Regions from separate parts of the Halobacillus sp. K22 genome, predicted to be linked through region 1. Evidence: predicted binding sites of a transcription regulator. Region 1 holds the regulator's gene; the other holds the start of a gene.
What was found. Region 1 encodes LexA, which represses DNA repair genes until DNA is damaged. Its sites were predicted from a motif close to CGAACATATGTTCG; they were not measured.
Positions count from the first base shown of each region.

Region 2: a site for LexA is predicted at 3,891-3,904, ahead of ruvA (Holliday junction branch migration protein RuvA). Genes of this name have one in related genera too.

Region 1 is NZ_JBQQCN010000004.1:44,740-53,192, forward strand. Features, by position in the region: gene ACTWPM_RS04610 (AAA family ATPase) at 1-358, shown strand, start outside; gene hflX (GTPase HflX) at 439-1,674, shown strand; gene ACTWPM_RS04620 (methionine gamma-lyase family protein) at 1,695-2,951, shown strand; gene ACTWPM_RS04625 (MerR family transcriptional regulator) at 3,082-3,486, shown strand; gene glnA (type I glutamate--ammonia ligase) at 3,511-4,842, shown strand; gene ACTWPM_RS04635 (hypothetical protein) at 5,326-5,874, shown strand; gene ACTWPM_RS04640 (hypothetical protein) at 5,969-6,112, opposite strand; gene lexA (transcriptional repressor LexA) at 6,450-7,073, opposite strand; gene ACTWPM_RS04650 (YneB family resolvase-like protein) at 7,397-8,062, shown strand; gene ACTWPM_RS04655 (DUF896 domain-containing protein) at 8,159-8,392, shown strand.
Region 2 is NZ_JBQQCN010000001.1:261,881-270,333, forward strand. Features, by position in the region: gene tgt (tRNA guanosine(34) transglycosylase Tgt) at 1-923, opposite strand, end outside; gene queA (tRNA preQ1(34) S-adenosylmethionine ribosyltransferase-isomerase QueA) at 960-1,985, opposite strand; gene ACTWPM_RS01345 (DUF2905 domain-containing protein) at 2,005-2,205, opposite strand; gene ruvB (Holliday junction branch migration DNA helicase RuvB) at 2,202-3,203, opposite strand; gene ruvA (Holliday junction branch migration protein RuvA) at 3,222-3,839, opposite strand; gene ACTWPM_RS01360 (BofC C-terminal domain-containing protein) at 4,338-4,907, opposite strand; gene ACTWPM_RS01365 (YebC/PmpR family DNA-binding transcriptional regulator) at 4,988-5,740, opposite strand; gene ACTWPM_RS01370 (YhcN/YlaJ family sporulation lipoprotein) at 5,814-6,374, opposite strand; gene nadE (NAD(+) synthase) at 6,445-7,185, opposite strand; gene ACTWPM_RS01380 (phosphotransferase) at 7,218-8,180, opposite strand; gene safA (SafA/ExsA family spore coat assembly protein) at 8,170-8,453, opposite strand, start outside.

The DNA of each region.
Region 1 (8,453 bases):
TGATGAAATGGATGACTTTTTGCAAATTAATCCGGGTTTAGCTTCCCGCTTTCCAATCCAGTTGTCTTTTTCGAATTATTCTGCCACTGAGTTAGCAGCTATCGCTCAAGGAATGCTCCGAGATCGTGACTATTGTCTGACTGCTGACGCAGAAAGGAAATTGTATCAGCATCTCTCCTACGTTTGTTCCCGTAGAGCCATTAATTTCTCTAACGCTCGATATGTGCGTAATGTAATAGAGGAAGCCATTCGTAAGCATGCCTGGCGTGTAATTAGCAGCCCGAATCAAAAGAAAGCAGCATTGATGACTATAGAAGCAGAAGATTTTTCAGTAGCGAACCCGCTTTCCTCTCCATAATGGTACCGTTATCTATCCGCGGTACTTTTTGGTATGATGGGGATGGAGTCATTCAGGTATATAGAAAAGAAGGTGGAATTATGCAAGGTAAAGAACGAGTGATCCTAGTAGCCAGAAAAGATCCTAACGAGGAAGACGAACGCTTTCATTCCTCTTTAGAAGAACTCCAATCGTTAACGGAAACTGCAGATGGAGATGTGTGCAGAGTTATCACGCAAAAAAGGGACCGGGTTCACCCGGCTACATATTTGGGTGAAGGGAAGTTAGAAGAGATAAAGGCTGCAGCTTTAGAAACAGAAGCTGAGCTTATTATTTTTAATGACGAGCTTACCCCTGGGCAGCTTAGGAATATTTCAGATAAAGTTGGACGACGTGTGCTTGACAGAAGTCAGCTTATTTTAGATATATTCGCCAGCCGTGCACGCACTAAGGAAGGTAAACTTCAAGTAGAATTAGCCCAGCTGCAGTACTTACTGCCTCGTCTCGCAGGACAGGGGACGGAGCTCTCCCGACTGGGCGGAGGAATTGGGACGCGTGGTCCCGGAGAGACAAAGCTCGAAACCGATCGTCGTCACATCAGACGTAGAATTGATGACATTAAAAAGCGCCTGAACTCGGTAGTCAAGCAAAGGCAACAATATCGCCAGCGCCGTAAAGAGAATCGTGCTTTTCAAATTGCGATAGTAGGATATACCAACGCAGGAAAGTCTACATTTTTTAATCGTGCGACGGAAAGTGATTCTTACGAAGAAAACCTCCTATTCGCCACTCTTGACCCACTGACAAGACAGATGAGTCTTCCGTCAGGTTTTCAAGCTCTTGTTTCTGATACAGTAGGTTTTATTCAAGACCTGCCGACAACACTGATCGCTGCTTTCCGTTCGACTTTGGAAGAAGTGACTGAAGCTGATTTTATTTTGCATATGGTGGATGCTTCTCACCCTGACCATCTGCAGCAAGAGAAGACGGTGCTGCGACTGCTTGATGAATTGGGAGCTGGGCAGTTGCCAATGCTTACGGTTTATAACAAAAAAGATCTACTTCAAGAGGATTTCATCCCTGAAACTTATCCATCTTTAACTGTTAGTGTACACGACCGAATCGACTTGAAAAGGATTTTAGATAAGATTGAAGCTGTGTTAAAGGAAGAGTGGCATGAATACGATGTGTTTATTCCTGCATCAGAAGGTAAACGCCTTCAGCAATTCAAAAAATTCAGCATGATTACCAGCATGGATTTCCACGAGGATAAAGAGGGATATGCTCTTCATGGATTCATACATCCGGACCATCCGTTAAAACATCAGATACTATAAAAAGTTAGGAAGACACCATCATGAATATCGAAACCATCAAAATACAAAGTGAAAAAGAAATAACACACGAGCATAAACGAATTAATGAAATTGTTGAATTTAATCAGGAGAAAGTACTCCATGCTTTTCAAAAATTAAGAGTGAGTGATTCTCATTTCAACCCCACAACTGGTTATGGCTACGATGACTTTGGGAGAGATACACTTGAATCTCTTTATGCAGAAATTTTCAAAGCAGAGGACGCCCTTGTCCGGCCGCAATTAATTTCAGGTACCCATGCGATTACAACGGCTTTGTTCGGCGTCCTCCGCCCCGGGGATGAGCTTTTATATATTACTGGCGAGCCCTACGACACTCTCAGGGACGTTATAGGGACAGGCCGGAAAAAGGATATGGGATCGCTGAGAGATTTCGGGGTTTCTTATCAGTCTATACCTTTAACCAGGGAGGGAGATTTTCAGGTTGAGGAAATCCTTTCGTCCATCTCTACCGCTACGAAGATGGTAGGGATTCAGCGTTCAAAAGGATATGAGGATCGGCCGTCATTCACTATAAAACAAATCTCTTCTATAATCGAACGGATCCGGGAAGTGAAAGATGATGTCATCATTTTTGTCGATAATTGTTACGGAGAGTTTGTTGAAATGAAAGAGCCGCTTGAAGCAGGAGCTGATTTAATTGCCGGGTCATTAATTAAAAACCCCGGAGGCGGGATCGCTAGAATGGGCGGTTACATAGCTGGTAAGGAAAAACTCATTGAACTATGCAGCTACCGCTTAACCGCTCCTGGGCTAGGTAAAGAAACAGGAGCGAGCCTGAATAGTCTTCAAGAAATGTATCAGGGCATCTTTCTAGCGCCTCATGTAGTAGGAGAAGCGCTAAAGGGAGCAGTGTTTACTGCTCACTTTCTTAACTTGCTGGGTTTTGACACAAACCCTGCCTATAATGCTGAGCGAACAGATTTAATTCAGTCTGTGAATTTTGATTCGGCCGAGCAAATGATTCGATTTTGCCAGTCCATTCAACATGCTTCTCCGGTTAATTCACACGTCAGCCCAGAGCCAAGCCCAATGCCCGGATATGATGATCATGTAATCATGGCTGCAGGCACATTTATCCAGGGGGCTAGTCTTGAACTGACGGCCGACGGCCCTATAAGACCTCCTTACACGGCTTTTGTACAAGGCGGGTTAACCTATTCTCACGTAAAGATAGCTGTAACAGCAGCAATTAAACGTCTGTTAGAAGAAGGGTATGTGAAGATGAGTTTAACTTAAAAAATGAGAGGTTTTCTTACTTTTTTTACTATTTCATTATATATGTGTGAACATTCCTCACATATGTTGACATATCCTCTACTTATCGTATAATTAAATCAGTATCATTCTTATGGGGAGGTGGCACACGATGAGTGATGAGATTCGTCGTTCCATGCCGTTATTCCCGATGGGGATTGTTCAATCACTGACAGACCTTTCTGCCCGGCAGATCCGCTATTATGAACAGCACCAGCTAGTACAACCTGCCCGTTCAGAAGGGAATCGCCGGCTGTTTTCATTCAATGATGTAGATCGACTGCTGGAAATTAAAGACCTCATTGAACAAGGCGTTAATATGGCAGGGATAAAGCAGGTTCTTAAGCTGACAGATCAGCCGGAGAACGAGGCATATGACGAGAAGCGAGTCGAGGAAGTTCATAGTGAACTAACTGAGAAAGAACTGCGCCGTATGCTGCAGCAAGAACTTTTCACCGCGGGAAGGCAAGGTAAACTTGGAATTAGGCAGGGGGAATTGTCTAGATTCTTCCACTAAATGTGTTGAGAGGAGACTGGAATTATGGGTTTAACTAAAGAAGAAATTTACAAGAAACTTGATGAGGAAAACGTCCGTTTTATTCGACTGCAGTTCACGGATATGCTGGGAACAATTAAAAACGTCGAAATCCCGCTTAGTCAACTGGATAAGGCTTTAGAGGGTATGATGATGTTTGATGGTTCATCTATCGAAGGCTTCGTGCGCATCGAGGAATCTGACATGTACTTAGTACCAGATTTGGATACATTTGTGGTATTCCCTTGGACATCTGAAAAAGGGAAAGTAGCCCGCTTCATTTGTGATATTTACAACCCAGACAAGACTCCTTTTGAAGGGTGCCCACGTTATAACTTAAAACGTAACATCAAGAAAATGGAAAAACTTGGTTTTTCCGCGTTTAACATAGGTACTGAGCCTGAATTCTTTTTATTCAAGCTAGATGAAAAAGGCGAACCAACCATGGAACTAAACGATAAAGGTGGTTATTTCGATCTCGCGCCAACCGATTTAGGTGAAAATTGCCGGCGGGATATTGTTCTTGAACTTGAGGAAATTGGATTTGAAATTGAAGCTTCTCACCATGAGGTAGCTCCTGGACAGCACGAGATTGATTTTAAATACTCAGATGCTGTGAAACACTGTGATGATATTCAGACGTTTAAACTAGTTGTAAAAACGATCGCGCGTCAGCACGGTCTCCACGCGACTTTCATGCCTAAACCTTTATTTGGTGTGAACGGCTCCGGGATGCATGCGAACATGTCTTTGTTTAATGAGGACGGAAATGCTTTTTATGATGAAAATGGCGATAAAGAATTATCAGAAGTTGCTTATCAGTTTACTGCAGGGATTATTAAGCATGCTACAAACTTTACGGCGATCACAAATCCTACAGTAAACTCCTATAAACGTCTTGTACCTGGTTATGAAGCTCCTTGCTATGTGGCTTGGTCCGGTCAGAACCGAAGCCCGCTTGTGCGTGTTCCTACTTCCCGCGGATTAAGTACTCGTATAGAGGTAAGAAGCGTAGACCCTGCTGCAAACCCTTATATGGCTATGGCAGTATTATTAGCTGCAGGTCTTGACGGTGTGGAGAATAAATTGAAAGCCCCAACTCCAGTCGATCGAAACATTTATGTTATGAATAAGAAAGAACGTGAAGCACACGGCATTAAAGATCTGCCTGCCACGCTTTACAATGCTCTTGAAGAACTGCAGGAAGATCCGATTATGGTCGAAGCTCTTGGCGAGCACCTGTTTGAACACTTTATTGAAGCGAAAGAAATCGAATGGGATATGTTCCGTACACAAGTACACCCTTGGGAACGTGAACAATATCTACAAACATATTAATCCTCATCAAGCCTCAGCGTCTAAGCGCTGAGGCTTTTTCTTATGCGGAGATTGATACGTTCCACTTTTCTCACTCACCCCCTTGTTAACCCCTGAAAATGAAGGTAGCAGGATATAGTTTTGCATCGCTGGGAGCCACTGATAAGAAAAGAATCAATCTGTGACATGATTGCACATTATTATAATAAGTAGATTTTATACTGAGATTTAAACTCTAATTAATTCAATTAACTTGGACGTTTGCAGAAGGTTTTTTTTATGTGAAAAAATATTAAGTAACTTATCACAACTTTTTCTTTTAGAAAAACTTTATTTCAAGACAGCCATCGTTTCACAAAAAGTGACAGTCTGAAATACTTCAGTTTGAAGTGTATTTTAGTAAAAAATGCACAAAGTTCTCAGACAAAACCTGTTTACACGTGTATCGCAACACGTGTTGTGTTATGATTTGTACACAACAATTGATTTGTTAGGGGATGTAGAATGGAACAATATACTGTCGATCAGGCCTTGGAAAAATTAAAACAATATAAAATTACGACACATAAAGAAAGTCTTCGACGTTGGCTGAGAAACGGCACAATTAAAGGCGTCGAACCAGCCACGCGTAAAGATGGATGGAGAATCAATGAAGTTGATCTATGGGCGTTTATTGAAGAGCGCACACTGGTTAATTCAACAGAGGAACCTAATGCAACAAATGTTGTTAAAAAGGATGAGCTTCGCGAATTTCACAGAGCTGAAATGTGGTGGGAAATTGCTCGCAAAAATATGTATGAAGGATCTATTGAGGTTAAAAAAACGGATGTGCGCTCATGTATTAAACAAAAAAACTATTCCGAAAAATTCGAAGCGTACATCTGGAATAGAATTACAGAGCACACGTGGCAAGCTACACCTCGCATCTTCTATTTGCATGATGCCTTTCTTTTTAGCAGCCAGCGTATAAAGATGGATACTAATTATAAAGATCGTAAAGAGCAGATCTTGTTCGCTTTAATTGATTACTTAAGAAATAATGGCATTAAGTAGGATAAATGGATAGTAAAGTTGTATAAATTTAAAAGAAAAAAGCCCCGTTGCGCTGAGCAAAAGGGCCATGTTATTTACTAACGATAGTAAAATCCTATTTAAAAATCTTACGAATGAGCTTCCCACTGACTTTACCAGCAGCTCTTCTGCCGACTCGCTGGCCAATTCGGTTATTACGAACAGCGTCCACGTCGTTCCAGATTCTTAGAATTTTTGAGAGCTTTGATTTTAAGCCCATTTTAATCAACTCCTTATTTATTATAGGTCAAGCTTTACGTATGGTTTTAGGTACCAGTGAGTCGGTTTATTACATAAGTTCCCTTAATGAAATACTTGGTAAACCAGCACTTTTCTAGAATAAGATTAATCTTGCGAGGATGAAGAAAGGAATCTGATGGGCGAAGCAGTTCAATAGACGTGGGAACCTCAATCTCGGATGGAACTTTTCAGCTGTTGCTCTTGTTCGTCTACAAAATAGTAAAGAACGTGTTTTATTTTTTCTTCTATATATTAATAGGATAAATTGGTAAAAAATGAAAAAAGGGCAGCTCTTAAGAGCTGCCCTTAATATTTGCTTAATGAACCGTACGGTATAAACCTACAACCCGTCCAAGAATAGCAACATCATTTAGAAGAATAGGTTCCATGGTAGCATTTTCAGGCTGTAACCGGATATGGTTTCTTTCTTTGAAAAAGCGCTTCACGGTAGCTTCTTCATCCTCTGTCATGGCTACTACAATATCTCCATTTTGAGCTGTCTGCTGTTGTCTCACGATCACCATATCACCATCAAGAATACCGGCTTCAATCATACTCTCGCCCTGTACAACAAGTACGAACGTGTTATCGTCTGTACCAGCTAAAGAGTCAGGCAGTGGTACATATTCTTCAATATTTTCGACTGCGGTAATAGGAGAACCTGCCGTTACTTTACCAATAACAGGCGCATAAGAGGCTTCACTTCTAGGGATACTGTGATCTTCCTCTAATTCTATCACTTCAATTGCTCTTGGTTTAGTAGGATCTCTTCGGATATACCCCTTTTTCTCTAATCTTGACAAATGTCCGTGCACAGTCGAACTGGATGCCAGACCCACGGATTGGCCGATCTCACGAACAGAAGGCGGATAACCTTTCATAATTACCTGCTCTTTAATAAAGTCTAATATTTCTTGCTGTCTCTTTGAAAGTTTACTCATAGATTTACACCTCGTACATAGGATTTATATTAACCACATTGTACCATGCCTACTTAAATAATACAAACAAGCGTTCGAAAACATCGGTTGACAAGAACTATTGTTCGTATATAATTGGTAATAGAAAAAGCGAACATTAGTTCTTAAGAACGTTCGTTCCTAAAAATGGAGGGTCTAATCATGTTCAACAAACTTTCAAAGCTCGATGTAACGTATCTCGTACTGTTTATCGCAAGTTTAGCCTTTCTTTACTTTTCAATGGTCTCCATTGGATAATCTATTATATGCTGTATGAGAAGATTTAATAGAAAGGGCCGAACATCATGAGAGTTATCCTATATTGTCGTGTAAGTACCGAAAAAGAAGCACAAGTTTCTTCATTGAACAGACAAAGAAACGAATTAAATCAGATGGCCGCACACCACAGTATGGAAGTTGTGGATTGTATAGAGGAACAAGCAAGTGGTTACGAAATTGAACGGGAGGGGATTTTCCGCTTGCTTGAGTATTTTTCTAATAGGGAAGCAGAAGCTTTGTTAATTCAAGATGAAACTCGACTTGGACGCGGGAATACCAAAATCGCATTATTTCATCAATTGAATAAATTGGACGTTCAAATCTATTCACTATCTCATGAAGGAGAACTGGAGATAGCTGAGTCTGACTCTATGGTCCTTCAGATTGTGGGTATTGTAGAAGAATACCAGCGGAAAATACATAATATGAAGATTCGTAGAGGAATGAGAAAGGCAGTAGAGGAAGGCTATAACCCTGCTGATAATCTGTCAAATCAACACTTGGCTCCTGGACGAGAACGGATTGAATTTCCCATAGATGAGGTTGTTCGTTTACGCCAGAATAAATTGTCATTTAAAGATATAGCTGCCACTCTTCGCGGACTAGGGTATGATGTATCCAAGGCAACGGTCCATAGAAGATATCAGGAGCACGTCTTACTTGAAAAAAAAGAAGAGAAGGGTTACGATTAAATAAGTGACAAGGGTCCTCTGGCCACTTGTCTTTTTCTTGTTCGCACATGAATCGATCCTGTGAGTCACAATATATACAAAAAGGGGTATTGATCTATGTTATCTAAAGAAAAAATTGATCGTATAAATGAATTGGCTAATAAATCTAAGCAGGAAGAATTAACTGCTAAGGAAAAAGAAGAACAACAGGATTTAAGACAGCAATATTTGAAGAATGTTCGTAAATCATTTAAGAATCAGTTGAAGGGCGTTACCGTTATAGACCCTGAAGGAAAAGATGTGACCCCTAAGAAATTAAGAGAAATGCAGGAAAATGAAAAGAAGAACTGATTATTAATCCGTACAGTTAATGTACGGATTTTATTTTGTTTAAAAAACCCTTTTCAGGGAA
Region 2 (8,453 bases), on a different contig from region 1:
TGACAGTCACAATTTTCATCAATGGGGCGAAAATCACGGGCAAATTTTGCATTGCGGACAACCAGACGTCCATTAGAAGTCATACATGTACCGTTACGGGCAATCCGGGTAGGTAGAACACAATCAAACATATCTATGCCCCGCATGCTTCCATCAATTAGAGAATCGGGTGAACCTACTCCCATTAAATAGCGTGGTTTCTCATCAGGCAGGAGAGGCGCAGTAAAATCAAGCACCCGGTTCATAACATCCTTTGGCTCACCAACGGAAAGTCCTCCAATGGCATAGCCCGGGAAATCCAATGAAGTAAGATCCCTAGCGCTTTGCCGGCGTAAATCTTCATATTCTCCACCCTGAATAATCCCAAAAAGTCCCTGATCATGAGGTCTCTGGTGTCCTTCAAGACATCGATCCGCCCATCGGCTTGTCCGCTCAACTGACTTTTTCATATAGTCATGCTCAGCCGGGTAAGGAGGACACTCATCAAAGGCCATCATAATATCTGCACCTAGTGAATTTTGGATGTGCATGGCTTTTTCAGGTGAGAGAAATAATTTCTCTCCGCTGATATGGTTACGGAAGTGAACACCTTCTTCTTCAATCTGTCTCAAGTCACTTAAGCTAAAGACTTGAAATCCTCCTGAATCTGTTAAGATGGAGCCATTCCAGTTCATAAAAGAATGAAGACCGCCTGCTTCTTCAATAATATCTTCACCAGGGCGCAGCCAAAGATGATAAGTATTAGAGAGGATGATCGGCGCTCCCATTTGCTCAAGTTCTTCGGGACTCATCGTTTTTACAGTGGCAAGCGTACCCACCGGCATAAACATCGGAGTCTCAAATGAACCGTGAGGTGTATGAACTTTGCCGAGACGTGCCCCCGTTTGTTTACATGTTTTAATTAATTCGTATGTGATTGCCATTATTTATATCCTTTCTCCAATTCAAGCATAATCTAACTAGATAATCAGCATCGCATCTCCAAAGCTGAAGAACCGATATTTATTCTTCACAGCTCTAGCATAGGCTTCCAGGACAAAATCACGACCGGCAAAAGCGCTGACAAGCATAATCAGCGTAGATTTAGGCAAATGAAAATTGGTAATCAGCCCATCAATGGCTTTCAGCTTTTTAGGCGGGTAGATAAAGATATCTGTCCATCCGCTTGCTTCCTGGAAGGTCCCGTAATCACGGATAATCGTTTCCAATGTCCTCGTAGAAGTTGTACCTACAGAAATAATACGCCCCCCCTGTTTCTTCACCTGATTTAATTGGTCAGCCGTTTCTTGAGAAACCTGATAGAATTCCGCATGCATATCGTGGTCTTCCACATTGTCGACACTAACAGGACGAAAGGTACCAAGCCCGACATGGAGGGTGAGGTAAGCTATATTTACACCGGAAGCTTGAAGATTTTCAAGAAGTTCGTTTGTAAAGTGCAGCCCGGCAGTCGGTGCGGCAGCGGACCCCTCTTCCTTCGCATATACAGTCTGGTAACGTTCCCTGTCCGGCAGCTGTTCCTTAATATAAGGAGGGAGCGGCATCTCACCGAGGGACTCCAGCACTTCCAGAAAAATTCCTTCATAAGAAAATCTGACTTTTCTTCCTCCATGATCTTGAAGTTCCGTGACTTCAGCTGTAAGTTTTCCATCTCCAAACACGAGGCGTGTGCCCAGTTTCACTTTTTTAGCTGGTTTAACGAGTACTTCCCATTCGTCTCCCGCCTCTTGATGCAGAAGTAGGACCTCTACTTTTCCACCCGTATCTTCTTTAACACCAAAAAGCCTGGCAGGAAGCACACGTGTATCATTCAAAACAAGACAGTCCCCTGGCTTTAAGAATCGTTCAATATCTGAAAAATGGTGATGTTCTATTGTTTCAGCGCCCCGGTCACAAACCATGAGACGTGAAGAAGAACGATCTTGAAGCGGCACCTGAGCAATAAGCTCTTCAGGCAGTTCAAAATCATACTGCTTAATATCCATTTAAATCCCCTATTCTTCCTTATCGTATTTTACCAATAATATAAAATATAAGTGAAAGAACAATGCTGGCTACAATGGATGTCATAATGGGAAAGTAAAAGGTAGTATTTCCTTTTTTGAAACTAAGATCACCCGGAAGTTTGCCAACAAAACTCCATAGAAGTCCAATCACTATAAACACAATCCCTATAACAATAAATATTTTTCCGAACCCAGTCAAGTTCCGGGCACCTCCCTATGGAAGTGAGCGTATGCTTTAGGTGTTACGACACGTCCACGCGGAGTTCTTTGTATAAATCCAATTTGAAGAAGAAACGGCTCGTACACATCTTCAATCGTTTGAGACTCTTCTCCAATCGTAGCCGAAATAGTATCAAGACCCACAGGTCCTCCTCTAAAACCGTCCATAATGCCTTTTAGAAGCTTGTGGTCTATATAATCAAGACCTTCGGCGTCTACTTGCAGCATCTCCAAAGCTTCTTGAGTAGTATCAAGAGATATGATGGATTCACCTTTTACCTGCGCTATATCCCGCACCCGCTTAAATAATCGGTTGGCAATACGCGGAGTGCCTCTCGAGCGCCGGGCAATCTCCACGGCAGCATTAAAATCAATTTCTACATGAAAAATATCCGCTGTCCGCTCTACTATCGAACAAAGAGCTTCTGTTTCGTAATATTCTAACCTGCTGTGGACTCCGAACCGGTCGCGCAGCGGCGCGGATAATAAACCGGCTCGCGTAGTGGCTCCTACCAGCGTAAAAGGAGGCAGATCAAGACGCATCGATCTCGCACTAGGTCCGCTGCCTACAACAATGTCCAAGCAAAAGTCTTCCATAGCCGGGTACAGGACTTCTTCTACTGATCTTGGTAATCGATGAATTTCATCGATAAAAAGAACATCTCCGGGCTCAAGTGAAGATAAAATAGCTGCCAGATCTCCTGCCCTCTCGATAGCAGGTCCAGCCGTTGTCCTGAACTGTACGCCCATTTCATTAGCAATAATAGAAGCAAGCGTCGTTTTCCCAAGCCCCGGAGGGCCATAAAGAAGCGCATGATCCAGAGGTTCCTCTCTCATCTTTGCTGCTTGAATAAATATACGCAGATTTTGTTTGGTTCGCTCCTGACCAATATACTGTTTGAGCGTTTCCGGCCTCAAACTAAGTTCAATGTCCTGGTCTGTCTGCTGCAACTCGCCGGAAATCATTCGATCTTCCACATTAGTTCCCCCTTCCAGTTATGACTTCATCAATACCTGTAATCCTTGTCTTACATAATCGTCCACACTTCCTTCATTGGTTTTTTGAAGTTCTGTGCGTGCCAATTTGATTTCTCTGTCTGTATATCCTAAAGCTTTTAATGCTTCAAGAGCCTCTTCTATGCGCTCTCTCTTTTCTTTTGAAGTCAGTTCCTCTTGGTAGAAAATAGTATCTTCATTCTGTTCATCGGGCAGCCATACAATCAATTTACCCTTTAAGTCCAAAATCATTTGCCTGGCTGTCTTTTTTCCAACACCAGGAAATTTAGTTAAGTACTTATCGTCTTCCTGTTCAATAGCTGAGACAAATTCGGGTACGCTCACCGTCCCAAGTATAGCTAAAGCGCCCTTTGGTCCAATACCGGAAACATTTAAAAGCTGGGCGAAAAGCTGTTTATCTTCTTTTTTCCTGAACCCAAATAATGTTTGTTGGTCTTCACGTATATAGTGATATGTATGAACTTTTATCTCCCGGTTCAAATATTCTTGAAAGTTGAAAGGATTAGCACATAGAATTTCATAACCGATGCCGCTAGTTTCAATTATTATGGACGCATCTTCAATTAAGCTTAACTGTCCTTTTACATAAGTAATCATAGTTGGAAGTCCTCTCTTACCTGTATTGCTTAGCATTTCTATTGTAACACACAAGCACATGTTCGCCCATGACAGAACTTGAAGAAGGATGTAGATTATTGCACTGAGCAGCCACCTTTAATTAACATCCTTTACAAATATCCTGTTTTCCAGCTCTTAATTAAAAGGCTCTGTTAATGTTTATTATTGATTTTTCATAAGAGGCTTTTTACACAATAAGGCCGTTTTCTGTAAGGCTCAGTTTCTAAATATCTCGGGTCCTTCTCCGAAAAGTAGATGAGGGCGGCTACAGAAACAACTCGCTTTCCTGCGGCCCTACACGAAGTAGGGTCGATCGACGTTGCGTCGTGCAGGGTCGGAAAGCGAAATCGTCCCCCGGCAGGACCTAATTTTCACAAAAGTCTCGAAACTGAGTCTTAAGCAATCGGGAGCTTTGCCTTTAAATCAATACGGAAGTTTAACAGAGCCAATTAAAATAAAACAGCCGCCTATGACTATTCATAGCGGCTGTTCTTCTCCGGCATACTGTTTAACCACTTGCTCAAAATGAAAGACATCCTTGATTTTGATGCCCTCTTTCAATTCTGACTTCCTCTTAGACTCTAACGGTTCAATAGGTATAGGTTTAAAGGATTCTATGACCTTCCCTTCGGAAGGAGTACCATCAAATACCGCTAGTTCTCCATCTTCCGTAAGGCCGAAGTACCCCTGCTGCTTAGTCAGTGGAGAAATATCTTCCACGTGCCTTTTGAAGACGATTTGATCCAATTCCTGGGACTCTATGGACCAGCCTTCATAAGCTGACCAGAAGTCCACCATTGACCATATTGTTTCTTCCTTATTAGTGGTCTCAGTTACACCATCCAAATAGTGCTGCTTCAATACCACCTTTATTGTTAAAGGTTCCGGATTTACTAGAGTTTCTACAGCCTTCTCTTCGGTTTTATTGACCACGGTTCTTTGATAAGGCATGTCGTCTGCTCTGAGTGAGACTTCATCTTCCGCACCAAACCACTGCCATCCTGCTAAAATTAAACTGGCTGGTATGATCCATAACCATCGATTCATCGCAGGTTCCCCCTAACTAAAAATAACTTCTGATCCTAGTATGCCCAGGAACAGAAGTTATTATGATAGAAAGACAGCGATTAAGATAATTTCTCTAACAGGGCTTCATCAGCGTCTAAGTTATGATAGACCTCTTGAACGTCATCATTATCCTCAAGCATATCAATTAATTTCAACATCTTTTCAACGCCCTCTTCTTCAAGAGGGGTGTATGTCTCTGGAATCATCGTAACTTCACTAGTCACAAATGAATAACCACTTTTTTCAAGAGTAGCCTTAACATCAGAAAAGGATTCAGGTTCTGCATAAATTTCGAATTGATCCTCTGTTGTTTCCATTTCATCCGCTCCGGCTTCAATTACCTCAAGCATTATCTCTTCTTCGTCAGCCTCTGTTTCCCCGCGATCAATTACTAAGTAGCCTTTGCGGTCAAACATAAAGGAGACACAACCATTTTCACCAAGGTTTCCATCATTTTTATTAAAGGCATGTCGTACGTCTGCTGCGGTACGATTTTTATTATCTGTCAGCACTTTAACCATAACAGCTACCCCGCCAGGTCCATAGCCTTCATAGGTGTACTCTTCATAGTTTACCCCTTCAAGATCACCAGTGGCTTTTTTAATGGCACGATCAATATTTTCATTAGGCATATTATTTGATTTAGCTTTATCTACAGCTAAGCGAAGATTGGGATTCATGTCTGGATCCCCGCCGCCTTGCCTGGCAGCCATGAATATCTCTCTTGCCAGCTTCATAAAAAGCTTTCCCCGTTTAGCATCTTGTGCGCCTTTACGGCGTTTTATATTACTCCATTTTGAATGACCAGCCATGGACATTCTCCTCTCCAAAGCAAATCTTTTCCTACATCAATATACCACAATTTCCCGGTATGAATAAAGCGACTTACTTACCGGTCTGGTTTTGCTGAAAAAAATCTCTAATCTGATTTCTCAGTTGAGCAGGAGCCTGGGAAGCTTTTAACCTGGCGTTCAAATCCTTCATATGATCCCAATTGTTATTGTTAGTGTAGATAATGACTGGTTTATCTGTCATTTCTTTGACTTTTGCCTCAATTTTATTAGGAATGGACTGATCCCTGCGGTCGTATGGGTTAACCATAACCGCAATGTACACTTTCTTATCATCGGTAAAAGCCTGAGTCATAGTGACTTCTTCTAATTCATTCACTTTTTGCATGATAGCCATGGATTCTTCATTGTTAAATGCATTATCATGTCCTCTGTTGGTCTCCTTAAATTTGGAATTTCGGAATTCCTCTTCTGCTGTACGTTTGAACCAGCTGTTTTCCCCAGTTGGAATCTGTCCTCTTCGTTTAATCCCAGGATCTCCTCCATAGGTCAGCGGTTCATAGTAAGTTTCGTCCTGAGTACTTTCTTCAGGCTGTTCATTACATCCAGCCATTAGTAAAACAGTAAGCATTAGAACCATGAAGTATTTCCACATAAAAAAACATTCTCCTTTTACCATTACTATGGTTCAAGGAGAATGTTTTAAACAGTTAATTTTACCCAACTCATGATTGCGGCGGTGAAGGTGGAAGATTACGCTTATGAGCCGATTTCCTGTGCATCGCCTCTATAATCTTTCTATCTTCCTCAGGAATTTCTTCCCCACGTAAAAAGGCATCAATCTTATTATAACTTGTGCCCATTTCGTTTTCGTCCGTCTGACCTTCCCAAAGCCCTGCGCTTGGTTGTTTATTAATAATTTCATCAGGAACACCCAAGTGAGCAGCCATCTCACGTACCTCACCTTTAGGGAGGTGAACTAATGGTACGAGGTCAACTCCTCCATCCCCGAATTTAGTGAAATATCCAGTGTACCATTCGGCGGCGTTATCTGTACCAACCACTAAATATTTATGATTGGAAGCGATGGTATATAAGGTACTCATACGCAGCCTGGCACGTAGATTTGCGTCTGCCAGTCTTTCCTGGTCTTTATCAAAAGACCCGTCTGCTTTCAATTGGTTTTTGACCGTTTGGAACATAACTTCGTGTGTCTCAGTCAAATCTACTGTTATAGAGTGGAGACCACATGCATTTGTCACTAATTCAGCATGTTTCTGGTCACTTCCTTGACTTTTACAAGGCATAATAACTCCAAGAGACTGCTCTGGAAAAGCGCGTTTAATTAAATTTGCGACTACCGCTGAGTCAATTCCCCCGCTTACTCCTACAAGCAAGCCCTTTACATTTGCCTGGGCCACTTGGTCTCTTAACCAGGCAACTAATTCATTCACTTTTTGTTCCACCGGATTGTTCATCCTCTCACACATATGATACTTTATCTTAGCATATGTTCTGCGTATCGGACAAACTTCTTCCGGCTCTCCCATGCTTTTTCTAATTTTATTACATGCTTTGTTAGGGATACTTCACCTCGAAGACAGCGTCTATAACCGTAAAGCCATTCTCTGAGAATATCTGCAGGAACCAATACTCCTTTTAACCATATGTCCAGGTTCGGAGTATGCTTAAAATATTGAAGAAGCATGGAACGTTGATCTTCCAAGTAAGGAAGAAACCGTTGCCCCAATTGGATATGATCATAAAGGTGGGGGCCGGTGTGCAAAAGATCAAAATCGATTAATTTGATGTCATTGTTTTGGTTAATCATAAAGTTATGATGTGCGACATCGCCGTGCAGCCATTCGTTATTCTCCCATGCCTTTTCTTCTACTTCTCCCCAAGGATAATTGGAGAAACGTTCAAGTTGAGTAATCATGCTTAAACGCAGCTCCTGATAGACACTTCTTTTTCTATATTCAGAAAAGACATCCTGAGTTTCTTCAAATTGCTCCAGACGTCTTCCCCATTTAATATATAATGGATCTCGAGGTATAGCTAAGGTGGCAATCCCTTTGGTAGTACGGTGAAATTGATGCAGGACTTGAACAGCCTTCTCTCTGTCATCATGCTTACCAAAATCCGCATGCTTTCCTTGCACCCACTCAAAAAGCCCCCACGCACACCCAAGCTTACTTTTTGTGTAAACATTGTCTTGAAATGGCAGAGGACGAGCGGCCGTGCTGGATGCATAGTTCCAATCCTTAAAGAAACAGATCTGCTGTTCTAACGTTTGCGCTCTCCTATACCCTTTTAATATCATAGGCTTACCATTATACCGGACTTTATATACTTTTGGCTTAATTACTTTTTCTAATCTTATAGGTAATTCCTCTTCTTGTAAGAGCCATTGAAAAAGGCGATCCGTATATGAATCGCCTTCTGAATGCTCAACTTTCATCTACATCATCGTCCCGCCATGGACCGGGATACGGCCCCATTGGCCCTGCTTGGGAATAGTCACACCCCATCGACTGCGGCATACTATGCGGACCCATTCCATAAGGGTTACCACCCTGCTGCGGACCCCACCCGCCCATCGGGGATTGCATTGGCCCATAGGCTTGAGGGTAGCCATGATGGTATCCGTAATGAGGATATCCGTGATGCTGATAACCTGGATACATCGGCTGACCGCCATACCCCATCGCTGGAGACCAGGCTTGAGATCCCC